DNA from 2 places in the Streptomyces sp. NPDC006332 genome. Region 1 is predicted to be linked to the other one. Evidence: riboswitches for the same ligand, from Rfam matches in the RefSeq annotation. Region 1 holds a riboswitch; the other holds the start of a gene.
The links. A riboswitch is a leader RNA that binds a small molecule or an ion and turns the genes downstream of it on or off. The one in region 1 is predicted to bind cyclic di-AMP.

Region 1 (5,769 bases):
TAGGTATGGGTGGTCGTGATGTCCCCGTACGTCGCCTCGGAGGTGTTCAGGTTGTGGTTGTAGGCGTCGGCGCCCGCCTCGCGCAGCCGCTCCGCCTGACCGTCGGAGAGCAGCCCGAGGCAGGCGCACACCTCGACGCCCTCGTTCTGTTCCTTGATGGTCCTGATCGTGCCCGCGACCCGCTCCACGTCCCGGTCGGTGGGCCCGCGCCCGGACGCCACCAGACACACCCGTTTGGCGCCTCCCGCCAACCCGGCCGCCGCCGCCTCGGAGGCCTGATCAGGCTTGAGCCAGGTGTACTTGAGGATGCCGGCGGTGGAGCCGAGCCGCTGGGAACAGTAGGAGCAGTCCTCCGGGCACAGGCCCGACTTGAGGTTGACGAGGTAGTTCAGTTTCACCCGTCGGCCGAACCAGTGCCGGCGTACCTTGCCGGCCGCGGCCACCACATCGAGCAGGTCGTCGTCGGAAGTGGCGAGGACGGCGAGTGCCTCCTCGCGGCTCGGCACCTCGCGCCGCAGCCCCTTTTCCACCAGCGTGTTCAGCAGGTCCATGAAAGCCGATCCTGTCCTAAGGAGCCGTCCGGGGCCAAGGAGAGTTCGCACAACAGAGGCGCTTGGAGGTGTGGGTATCGCCACATACGGGGTGCCCGGTTGTCCCGCTAGTGTCTGTTCACTGCCTACAAATACTGTCTGCGCGCCGGCCTGCACCGCACTGCCCGGCACCGCACCGCGCTGCCTACACAAGCCAAAAGCCCTGGAGGACCGATGGCGTTCGGCTGGATCGACGAGGAGGCGGGCCGGCGCCGCCGCGCCGGGCTCGTACGGACGCTGCGGCCCCGCCCCGCCGACTCGCCCCTCCTGGACCTCGCGAGCAACGACTACCTGGGCCTGGCCCGTCATCCGGAGGTCACCGAGGGCGCGGCCCGGGCCGCCCGCACCTGGGGCGGCGGCGCGACCGGCTCCCGGCTGGTCACCGGGACCACCGCGCTCCACGCCGAACTGGAACGCGAGCTGGCCGACCACTGCGGCTTCGAGGCGGCCCTCGTCTTCTCCTCGGGCTACGCCGCGAACCTGGCCGCGGTCACCGCGCTGGCCCCGCACGGCTCGCTGATCGTCTCCGACGCGGGCAACCACGCCTCGCTGATCGACGGTTGCCGGCTGGCCCGGGGTGCCACCCAGGTCGTCGGGCACGCGGACCCGGACGCCGTGGCCAAGGCCCTGAGCACGCACGAGGGTCCCGCGGTGGTGGTGTCCGACACGGTCTTCTCGGTGGACGGCGACGCGGCCCCGCTGGCCGCCCTGGCCGCGGCGTGCCGGGAGCGCGGCGCGGGGCTGGTGGTCGACGACGCCCACGGACTCGGCGTCCTGGGCGACGGCGGCCGCGGCGCCCCGCAGGCGGCCGGTCTCGCGGGCGCCGACGACGTCGTCGTGACGGTCACGCTGTCCAAGTCGCTCGGCAGCCAGGGCGGCGCCGTGCTCGGCCCCGCGCGGGTGATCGACCACCTGGTCAACGCGGCCCGGACGTTCATCTTCGACACCGGCCTCGCCCCCGCGGCGACCGGCGCGGCCCTGGCGGCGCTGCGGCTGCTGCGCCGAGAGCCGCACCGGGCGGCGCGGGCACGCGAGGTCGCGGGTGAACTCCACGCACGCCTGACGGCCGCGGGGCTGCGGGCGGTACGCCCGGACGCCGCGGTGGTCTCGGTGCGCGCGCCGTCCCCGGAGACGGCGGTCGGCTGGGCGGCCGACTGCCGTACCGCCGGGCTTGCCGTGGGCTGCTTCCGACCTCCCTCCGTGCCCGACGGCATCTCACGGCTGAGACTGACCGCCCGCGCGGACCTCTCCGCGGGGCAGATCGAACGCGCTGTACGGGTGATCGGCGAGACACGACCATGAGTCGGCGTGACACGGCCGTGCGCCGCGCCCCGATGGACGGGGCGGTCTGATCAGGACTGGATCGCGGCCGTGAATCCCGCCCAGCTCTCGGGGGAGAAGAGCAGCGCGGGTCCGGCAGGGTCCTTGGAGTCGCGTACGGCGAGCAGACCGGCCCAGCGGCCGGTCTTCGGCCGGGCAGTCTCGACGCAGTTGTTCGCTCCGGTGCTGTAACTGCTGCGCAGCCACCGGACGTCGGGCAGATCGGTACTGGAAGGTACGTGCCGAGGCAGTGCGGTCATGGTGCCTCCTTACGCGCCGTCACCTATCGCGGCGATGTAATCCAACGAGTCCTCGGGCGAAAGGGCGTGGAACTGAAGGGCGTTGAAGGCCTCGGTGTAGGCCTGAAGGTCTTCTTTCCGCTCGAGATAGAGGCTACTCGTCAAGTGGTCGAGAACAACCACATCCAGATCAGATGTGCTCGAAAATGAGAAGATAACGAAAGGCCCGGTGACGCCGATGTGTGCTCCGGCCGCGAACGGAAGTACCTGCAACCGCACTTGGGGCAGTCGCGCCGCCTCAAGAAGGCGCTCCAGCTGCCGCTTCATCACCTCGGGGCCGCCGACCTCGCGCCGCAGCACCGCCTCGTCCAGTACGGCGTCCAGCGCCAGCGGCGGTTGCGATCGCAGCACGTCCTGCCTGGCCAACCGCACCTCCACCAGGGCGTCCACCCGCTCCTCGTCCAGCCCGTCGACCGCCGCCCTGGTCACCGCCCGGGCGTACTGCGCCGTCTGCAACAGACCCGGCACCACCGAGGTCTCCAGGGTGCGCATCTCGCTCGCCTGCGACTCCAGGCTGATGAAGTCCCGGTAGGTGGGTGGCAGCACTCCTCGGTACGCGTGCCACCAGTGGTGCCGCCCGGCGCTCTCGTCGGACCCGGCCAACACCAGTAGTAACTCCCGTAGTTGGGCGTCCCGCACCCCGTAGGCGTCCAGCAGTAACCGCACGTCGGCCGGTTTCACCCCACTGGCGCCGGTCTCGATGCGGCTCACCTTCGACTGGTGCCAGCCCACCAACCGGGCCGCCTCACCACTCGTGAGTCCGGTACCGCTGCGCAGGGAACGCAGTTCCGCCCCCAGTTTCCGGCGGCGCACCGCAGGACCGTGCTGCATGGGTTACTCCTTACTCCGACCGAGGCACCCAAATATGCTCTGTCGCCCTAGAGTTCACCGCTTCGAGCGACAGATATATGCATTACTTGGTCGATCGCCTCCCGTGACCGCCGCGGTAATGGCAGTCTGGCGACGAAGCACCAGTCCGGGACCGTACTCGAACCATCCGCTCCGTGTCGGACTGCGGGCCCGTGGGAAAGGGACGACGTCGCCATGGCAGACCATCTGGAAGCATCCGTCACTCTGCCGAGCGTTCCCGCCTCGGTCTCCGCGGCCCGCACCTATGTGCTCACCACCCTGGCGGAGTGGGGACTGGCGACGGACACCGACATCGCCGACACCATCCGGCTGATCGTCTCCGAACTCACCACCAACGCCGTACAGCACACCTTCGGACAGTCACCCACCTTCACGGTGGACATCGAGCTCGACCGAGACGAACACCTGCGCATCGGTGTCACCGACAGCCACCCGCGATTCCCCAAACGACTGCCGGCCGCCGTCCAGCAGGACAACGGCCGGGGCATGGTGATCATCCGGTGGCTGGCCGCCGAGTGCGGCGGCAAACTGAGAGTCAGACCCACCCGAGAGGGCGGCAAGACGGTCTCCATCGAACTGCCGTGGTCCGTTCCGGCCGCGCCGGTATCGGCGGCGGGGCAACAGGAGCCGTAGCGGACCCCTGTCGCGGGACGGACGCGCGGGGCGACGGCGGGTCAGCTCACCGTCGCCCCGCGCGGGAGGTCACTTGACCCGGCCGTACCAGACGCTCTTCGTCCAGATCTTCTGCAGCCGGACGACGTCCCCGGTCTTCGGGGAGTGCCAGAGCTTGCCCTTCCCGGCGTAGATGCCGACGTGGTACACGTTCGAGCCCGAGTGGAAGAAGACCAGGTCTCCCGCCTTGCGGCTCTTGGAGGAGATGTGGCGCGTCTTGTTGTACTGCTGGGCGGCCGTGCGGGGCAGTTTCTTGCCGGCCTTCTTGAACGAGTACATCGTCAGCCCGGAGCAGTCGAACCTCTTCGGCCCGGTCGCCCCGTACTTGTACGGGGAGCCCTTCTTGGAGGCCGCGACCTGTAGTGCCTTCGTCGCCGGGGTGGCTGCCGCGGCGTCGGAGGTGACACCCGGGACCACGATCGAACCGCCGACGGCGGCGATGGCGAAGGCCGAGGCCGTACCGGCCCGGACCATGAGCGACGGGACACGATTGAGCGCAGTCATGCGCAACCCTTCGTCAGCCGCCTGTGAAGGATGACCTGTCGGATTCGGGCTGACAAAGTTGCCCGGCCGCTGACGCGGCTTCACCCCAAGGGCTGCTCGAACCGGCGCCTCCTGTACGGAGACAACCGTTCCGGCGACCCGTCGTGCTTGGGTCCTCCACTCCTGCCGATCCACTCCTGTCGACCGGTCATCCGCGCGGCGGCAGGACTCGGCGCCCGCCCGGATCGCCCCGCCGCTGTGGCGGGGTCTTGTCGTCAGTCAGGGATCTTGACTCACGGATGTCCGAAAAACCCAATGGAACCGGGGGTTTGTGTTGTTACTCACCACTCACCCGTTCGGGTGGACACCCTCCTGTTCGATGAGGTGTCGAGGGGCCCAAGGGGCCCCGGACCAGCAGCGGAACGTCCCATTTCGTCCTCTGACTACGCGCGTTGCGCAATCTGATCGGGCCGATAAATGCAGCCGTGTCTAGTCCGAACAGCGGTACCCCGTTTGGTCCGTTTCGGCTCCGGTCCGGACGCTCGGCGGTGGGTCGGCGCGTCCGGACCGGCTGGGGGAGCGTCAACTGTCGGAGCACGGCGGCACGGTGACGCGTGCCGTGCGGCGCTCCCCGTCCAGCACGCGCAACGCACGCGCCAGCGTGTCGGCGTGCAGTTCGGTCTCGCCCCGACGGTGCATCAGCTCCAGCGCGTCCCGCAGCGCGGCCGCCTTGCCGACCAGTGCCTGCGCGGCACGCAGTCCTCGGTACGTGTCCCCGTGCTGCGCCGGATTGATCCGGCCGAGCAGGTCGACCACGTCGAGGTAACGGTCGATCACCTCACCCTCGGCGCGGGTGAGGGCGGGCAGCGGAGGCAGATCGGGCAGCATCGCGGCTCACCACGCGTCGGGTGCGGGACGCGAGGCCTTGCGGCTCGGGACGAGCCGGTCCACCAGCCCGTACTCCACGGCTTCCTGGGCGGTGAGGATCTTGTCCCGCTCGATGTCCGCGTGCACCTGCTCAGGGGTCCGCCCGGTGTGCCGGACGAGCAGCTCCTCCATGCGGCTGCGTACCCGCGTCAACTCGTCCGCCTGGATGGCCAGATCGCTGGCCTGCCCCTGGACCGGCTCGATGATCGCGGGCTGGTGGATCACCATCCGCGCGCCCGGCAGCGCGGAGCGCTTGCCCGGCGTGCCCGCGGCGAGCAGCACCGCGGCCGACGAGCCGGCCTGGCCCAGGCAGAACGTCTCCACGTCGCACGTGACGTACTGGAGCGTGTCGTAGATCGCCGACATCGCGGTGAACGAGCCGCCGGGGGAGTTGATGTACAGCGAGATGTCCCGGTCCGGGTCCTGGTGTTCGAGGTACATCAACTGGGCCATCACGTCGTTCGCCGAGATGTCGTCGATCGGCGTCCCCAGGAAGACGATCCGCCCCTCCAGGAGCTTCGAGTACGGATCCATCGTCCGGTACCCGGAGCTGGTGCGTTCGGTGAACTCGGGCAGGACATGGCGGGCGGACGGTCGGGTCATCGGAA
Region 2 (5,769 bases), on a different contig from region 1:
TCCGGGCGTCTCGAACGATGGAACGTCGGCGGCGGAGGCGTCGGCGACGGACAGCGCCGCCGCCGCGGTCATACCCATCGGGAACACGGTCGCCCAGCGCCGCACGTCGTAGCGCGGCCGCGGCCACCCCACCTCCGCCACGAGCAGCACGGCGTACCAGGCCAGGTCGAGCACCAGCAGGGCGACCGTCACCGCGCGTAGGACACCGCTGTCGTCGTCGTTCCACAGGTTCAGCCGGGCACTGTCGGCGGCCAGCAGCTTCGCCCCGGCGAGCGCCGAGATGGCCAGCGCCCCGCCCGCGACCCACTGGTCGCCCCGCCCCTCGATCACCTGCCGCAGGTCGAAGTGGGCGAGGGCGAGGCCGTACACGACCAGCCCCAGCCAGAACAGCACGAGCGCGGTGTGCGCGAGCCAGGCCGCCGTCTCGGCCGCGGCGAGCGTCGCGCCGAGCACCGCGAGCCCCTGCGTGGCCACGCAGCTCAGCAACACCGCCCCGGGCATCCGCCGCCGCCAGTGCCGTACGACGAGGACGAGCAGCATCGGCCACAGCAGCGCCGCCAGCGCCAGCAGCGCCTCGGCGAGGAGCTGCCGGCCGAGGTCCGAGAACCGGGTGCCCAGCACGGTGGTGGCGGCGACCGAGGTCAGTGCGCCCGGCGTCCCGGCCTCGGCCACCCAGCCGGTCCGCTCCCGCAGCAGCCCCACGACGAAGTGCGCGGCCAGCCCCAGCCAGCCGACGCAGGCCAGGGCCAGGGTGATCCGGGAGAGCGCCTCGTGACCCGCCAGGTGCAGTCCGACCGACAGGATGCCGGTCGCCATGACGGCGGCTCCAGCCGCCGGGGAGCGCCGCGTCCACCAGGCGCGGAGGAGGGCACGAGGGGAGCGGGTGAAGCGAGGGGAGGGGGAGGCGGGTGAGGGGCTGGAGGAGGCGCTGGGGGAGGGGCCGGCCATGGGGCCGATGCTAGGAAGCGCGACGCCCGTCGCGAGCGGGGCGCGCACGCGGGCGTGGGGAAAACGCGCGGGCGCAGCACACGGAGGGCCACCCCGCGTCGGGGTGGCCCAGTCCGAGGGTGGCTCCTGGTGGGGGCGGTCAGGCCGGTCGTACCACGCTGTGGATCGCCGACTCGCCGTCGTAGTAGATCGACTCCTCGCGGACGTACGCGCCCGGCTTCGGGGCGTGGATCATCATGCCGTTGCCGATGTACATGCCGACGTGGCTGATGTCGTCGTAGAAGAACACCAGGTCACCGGGTTGGGCGGCGGAGAGGGAGACCGTGGTGCCCGCGTTCACCTGGTCGTAGGTGGTGCGCGGGAGGGTGACCCCGGCGGCCTTCCAGGCGGCCTGGGTGAGGCCGGAGCAGTCGTAGGAGCCGGGGCCGGTGGCGCCCCAGACGTACGGCTTGCCGATCTGGGCGCGGGCGAAGGCGAGCGCCTTCTCGGCCTTGGTGGCGTACGTGGCGTCGGGCGCGGCCTCGGACGACGGGGCGGACGGGGACGCGGACGAGGAACCCGTCGAGGAGCCGCTGTCCTGCTGCTGGGCCGCCGCCTCCCGGGCCTTCTGCTCCGCAGCGGCCTGCTGTTGTGCCAGCTCGGCGGCCTTGCGCTCCGCCTCCTGCTGTTTCCTCTCCTCGATCGCGGCGAGCCGCGCCTTCTCCTCGGCGGTCAGCTGCGACAGCAGGGTGCGGGCGTCGGCGAGCTTCTTCTGGACGGTCGACTTGGCCGTCTTCAGGTCGCCTTGCGACTGGGTGAGCTCCTGAAGGCTCTCCGTGGCCTCCCGGCGCTTCTTCATCGTCGCGGACTGCTCGGTGACGTAGTCGTCGACCGCGCCCTTCTCGCGACTGGTCAGCCGGCCCATCAGCTGGGTCTGGTCGAAGTAGTCCTGCGGGGAGTCCGCGAGCAGGAAGGTCGCGGTGTCGGGTGCGGAGGCGCCGGTGCGGTACTGGGCGGCGGCGAAGGAACCCAGCTCCTCCCGCGCCTCGTTGAGCTTCTGGGTGCGCTGGGCGACGTCTTCGAGGAGGGTGTCGACGCGTTTGCGCTGCTTGCCCGTCTTCTCCTTGGCCGCGTTGTAGTTGTCGGTCGCCGACTCCGCCTGGCGGTACAGGTCGTCGACCTTCTGTTCGACCTCTTCGAGGCTGGGTTTGTCGTCTACGGGCGCGGCCTGCGCCGACTGGGACAGCAGGGCGACGGAGGTGAGGGCCGCCGTGGCGAGGGCGGGGGTCCGTATGCCTGCTACGCGCGTACTCGGGGGACGCGACTTGCGGTGCGACGCCAAGGGAGGCGACTCCTTCCACGTTCCGCCTACCGAGTTAGCTGTCGGGTTCGGGCGGGAGCTGCGGAAGGGTTGCCCTACGGCCTTGTCCCACTGGGAGTCGGGCCGATTCACCCCAAGTTCGGTGGGTCCCCGGTTCCGGTCGCGCGGCGGCGCTGCGGATTCGGCGGAGGCCGCGCGGCCCGGCGAGGTTCGCCGGTGGGGGTCGTACGGCCTGTCCGGCACGGTAGCCAACTCGTGTGGCCGCTGTGAAGGTTGATGTTCGATATGCCCGATACATTTTCGTGACCTTCAGTCAGGACGTCGCCGTTTGTGGTGGATTCGGAGAGATCTGTAGTGATCTGCAGTGATCTGCGCGTTCTGGATGATCTGAAAGATCTGTGGTGACTTTTGCGCATTTCTCGCCCTCTCTGCCTGATCGGTCGCGGACCGTGACGGTGCGGACCCGCAGGGTGGGCGGGTCCCGCGGGGTGGGCGGTGTGGCCCGCGGGGAAGATCCTCGGCGTCCGTGCCCGCCGCTGGATTCCCGCGATGTTCTCGGGGTGGCGGCGGGCTGTCAGTGGGGGGTCCTAGACTCGGAGTGCGATGAGCAGCCTCTTTGATGACAGCTTCCTGGCGAACCTCCAGGCCCCTCGCGGGCACGAGGAGGGCCCCCCGCCGCCGCCCGAGGACGACCACGTACCGGAGCCCGTCCCGGACGATCTCTTCGGCGGGAAGTTCGACGTGCCGCCGGACCGGGACACCCACTACCGCGACGGCGCCCCGCGCCCGGCGGTGGACCCGGCCGCGCTCCTGGAGGGGCTGAACGAGAACCAGCGCGAGGCCGTCGTGCACTCCGGTACCCCGCTGCTCATCGTGGCCGGCGCCGGCTCGGGCAAGACCCGTGTGCTCACGCACCGCATCGCGTACCTGCTCGGCGAGCGGAACGTGCATCCGGGCCAGATCCTCGCGATCACCTTCACCAACAAGGCCGCCGGCGAGATGAAGGAGCGCGTCGAGCAGCTCGTCGGCCCGCGCGCGAACGCGATGTGGGTGATGACCTTCCACAGCGCGTGCGTCCGCATCCTGCGCCGGGAGTCGAAGAAGCTGGGCTTCACGTCCTCGTTCTCGATCTACGACGCCGCCGACTCCAAGCGTCTGATGGCCCTGGTCTGCCGTGACCTGGACCTCGACCCCAAGCGCTACCCGCCGAAGTCCTTCAGCGCCAAGATCTCGAACCTGAAGAACGAGCTGATCGACGAGGAGGACTTCGCCGCCCAGGCCGCCGACGGTTTCGAGAAGACCCTCGCCCAGGCCTACGCGATGTACCAGTCGCGGCTGCGGGAGGCGAACGCCCTCGACTTCGACGACCTGATCATGACGACGGTCAACCTGCTGCGCGCCTTCCCGGACGTCGCCGAGCACTACCGCCGCCGCTTCCGGCACGTCCTCGTCGACGAGTACCAGGACACCAACCACGCCCAGTACTCCCTGGTCCGGGAGCTCGTCGGCACCTCCGAGCACCCGGTGGACGTACCGCCCAGCGAGTACGACCTCCAGCCCGCCGAACTGTGCGTGGTGGGTGACGCCGACCAGTCGATCTACGCGTTCCGCGGCGCCACCATCCGCAACATCCTCCAGTTCGAGGAGGACTACCCGGACGCGACGACGATCCTGCTGGAGCAGAACTACCGCTCCACGCAGACGATCCTCACCGCCGCCAACGCGGTCATCGAGCGCAACGAGTCCCGCCGTCCCAAGAACCTGTGGACCAACGCGGGCGCCGGCGCGCGCATCACCGGCTATGTCGCCGACACCGAGCACGACGAGGCGCAGTTCGTCGCCGACGAGATAGACCGCCTCACGGACGCGGGCGACGCGAAGGCCGGCGACGTCGCCGTCTTCTACCGGACCAACGCCCAGTCCCGTGTCTTCGAGGAGATCTTCATCCGGGTCGGCCTGCCCTACAAGGTCGTCGGCGGTGTCCGCTTCTACGAGCGCAAGGAGGTCCGGGACGTCCTGGCCTACCTGCGGGTCCTCGCCAACCCGGAGGACTCGGTACCGCTGCGCCGGGTCCTGAACGTGCCCAAGCGCGGCATCGGCGACCGCGCCGAGGCGATGATCGACGCCCTGTCCCAGCGGGAGAAGATCAGCTTCCCGCAGGCACTGAAGCGGGTCGACGAGGCCTACGGCATGGCCGCGCGCTCCACCAACGCCGTGAAGCGGTTCAACACGCTGATGGAGGACCTCCGTACCGTCGTCGACTCCGGCGCGGGCCCGGCGACCGTCCTGGAGGCGGTGCTCGAACGCACCGGTTACCTCGCCGAGTTGCAGGCCTCCACCGACCCGCAGGACGAGACCCGGATCGAGAACCTCCAGGAACTCGCCGCCGTGGCCCTGGAGTTCGAGCAGGAGACCGCGGAGGGGGAGGCGTCCGGTTCGCTCTCCGACTTCCTGGAGCGGGTGGCCCTGGTCGCCGACTCCGACCAGATCCCCGACGAGGAAGAGGACGGCTCCGGAGTCATCACCCTGATGACCCTGCACACCGCCAAGGGCCTGGAGTTCCCGGTCGTGTTCCTGACCGGCATGGAGGACGGCGTCTTCCCGCACATGCGTGCCCTCGGCCAGACCAAGGAACTGGAGGAGGAGCGCCGCCTGGCGTACGTCGGCATCACCCGCGCCCGGGAACGGCTGTATCTGACCCGGTCGTCGTTGCGGAGCGCGTGGGGGCAGCCGTCGTACAACCCGCCCTCCCGTTTCCTGGAGGAGATCCCGCCGCAGCACGTCGACTGGAAGCGGACCGGTGCCACGTCACCGGTGTCCTCCGGCCCGGTGTCCGCGGTGGCGGCCTCGCTGTCGTCGTCCCGCTCCCGCTCCTCGGCGTCCGGGGCGTCCGGCTTCGCCACCCGCCGGAGCTCGGAGAAACCGGTGGTGGCGCTGGCGGTCGGGGACCGGGTCACCCACGACCAGTTCGGGCTCGGAACGGTCGTGGCCGTCAAGGGCACGGGCAGCAACGCCGAGGCGACGGTCGACTTCGGCGAGGAGAAGCCGAAGCGGCTGCTGCTGCGGTATGCGCCGGTGGAGAAGCTGTAGCTCTCACGCCGTCAGCCCCCGATCCAACGGTCGGGGGCTGAGGCTCACCAGGGCACAGGGGAGCCGTGGTGCTTACGTGAGGGTGCCTACGTCGGGTTGATCCCGTGGCTGCGCAGCCACGGCAGGGGGTCGACCGCCGCGCCGCCACCGGGCCGTACCTCGAAGTGCAGGTGCGGGCCGGTCGAGTTGCCGGAGTTGCCGGAGTACGCGATCGGGTCGCCGGCCTGCACGGTCGTACCGGACGAGACCCGGTAGCTGGAGAGGTGGCAGTACCACGTCTCGGTGCCGTCCTTCGCCGTCAGGATCAGCATGTTGCCGTACGCGCTGTTCCACTGCGTCCGCACGGTGCCGTCGGTCGCGGCCATCACGGTCGTGCCGTAGGAGACGGGGAAGTCGATGCCGGTGTGCACGGACATCCAGTTGATTCCGGA

Region 2: it holds a riboswitch for cyclic di-AMP, as region 1 does, so the genes downstream of both, ABZ027_RS15465 (NlpC/P60 family protein) here and ABZ027_RS20910 (C40 family peptidase) in region 1, are expected to answer to the same signal.

The regions. Positions count from the first base shown of each region.
Region 1 covers NZ_JBEXRA010000022.1:41,414-47,182, forward strand. Annotated here, with positions in the region: gene bioB (biotin synthase BioB) at 1-551, opposite strand, end outside; gene ABZ027_RS20890 (8-amino-7-oxononanoate synthase) at 765-1,892, shown strand; gene ABZ027_RS20895 (DUF397 domain-containing protein) at 1,943-2,170, opposite strand; gene ABZ027_RS20900 (helix-turn-helix transcriptional regulator) at 2,180-3,040, opposite strand; gene ABZ027_RS20905 (ATP-binding protein) at 3,254-3,712, shown strand; gene ABZ027_RS20910 (C40 family peptidase) at 3,782-4,255, opposite strand; cyclic di-AMP (ydaO/yuaA leader) riboswitch at 4,260-4,469, opposite strand; gene ABZ027_RS20915 (hypothetical protein) at 4,817-5,122, opposite strand; gene ABZ027_RS20920 (ATP-dependent Clp protease proteolytic subunit) at 5,129-5,764, opposite strand.
Region 2 covers NZ_JBEXRA010000014.1:92,447-98,215, reverse strand. Annotated here, with positions in the region: gene ABZ027_RS15470 (tellurite resistance/C4-dicarboxylate transporter family protein) at 1-948, opposite strand, end outside; gene ABZ027_RS15465 (NlpC/P60 family protein) at 1,088-2,269, opposite strand; cyclic di-AMP (ydaO/yuaA leader) riboswitch at 2,277-2,445, opposite strand; gene pcrA (DNA helicase PcrA) at 2,852-5,338, shown strand; gene ABZ027_RS15455 (M23 family metallopeptidase) at 5,425-5,769, opposite strand, start outside.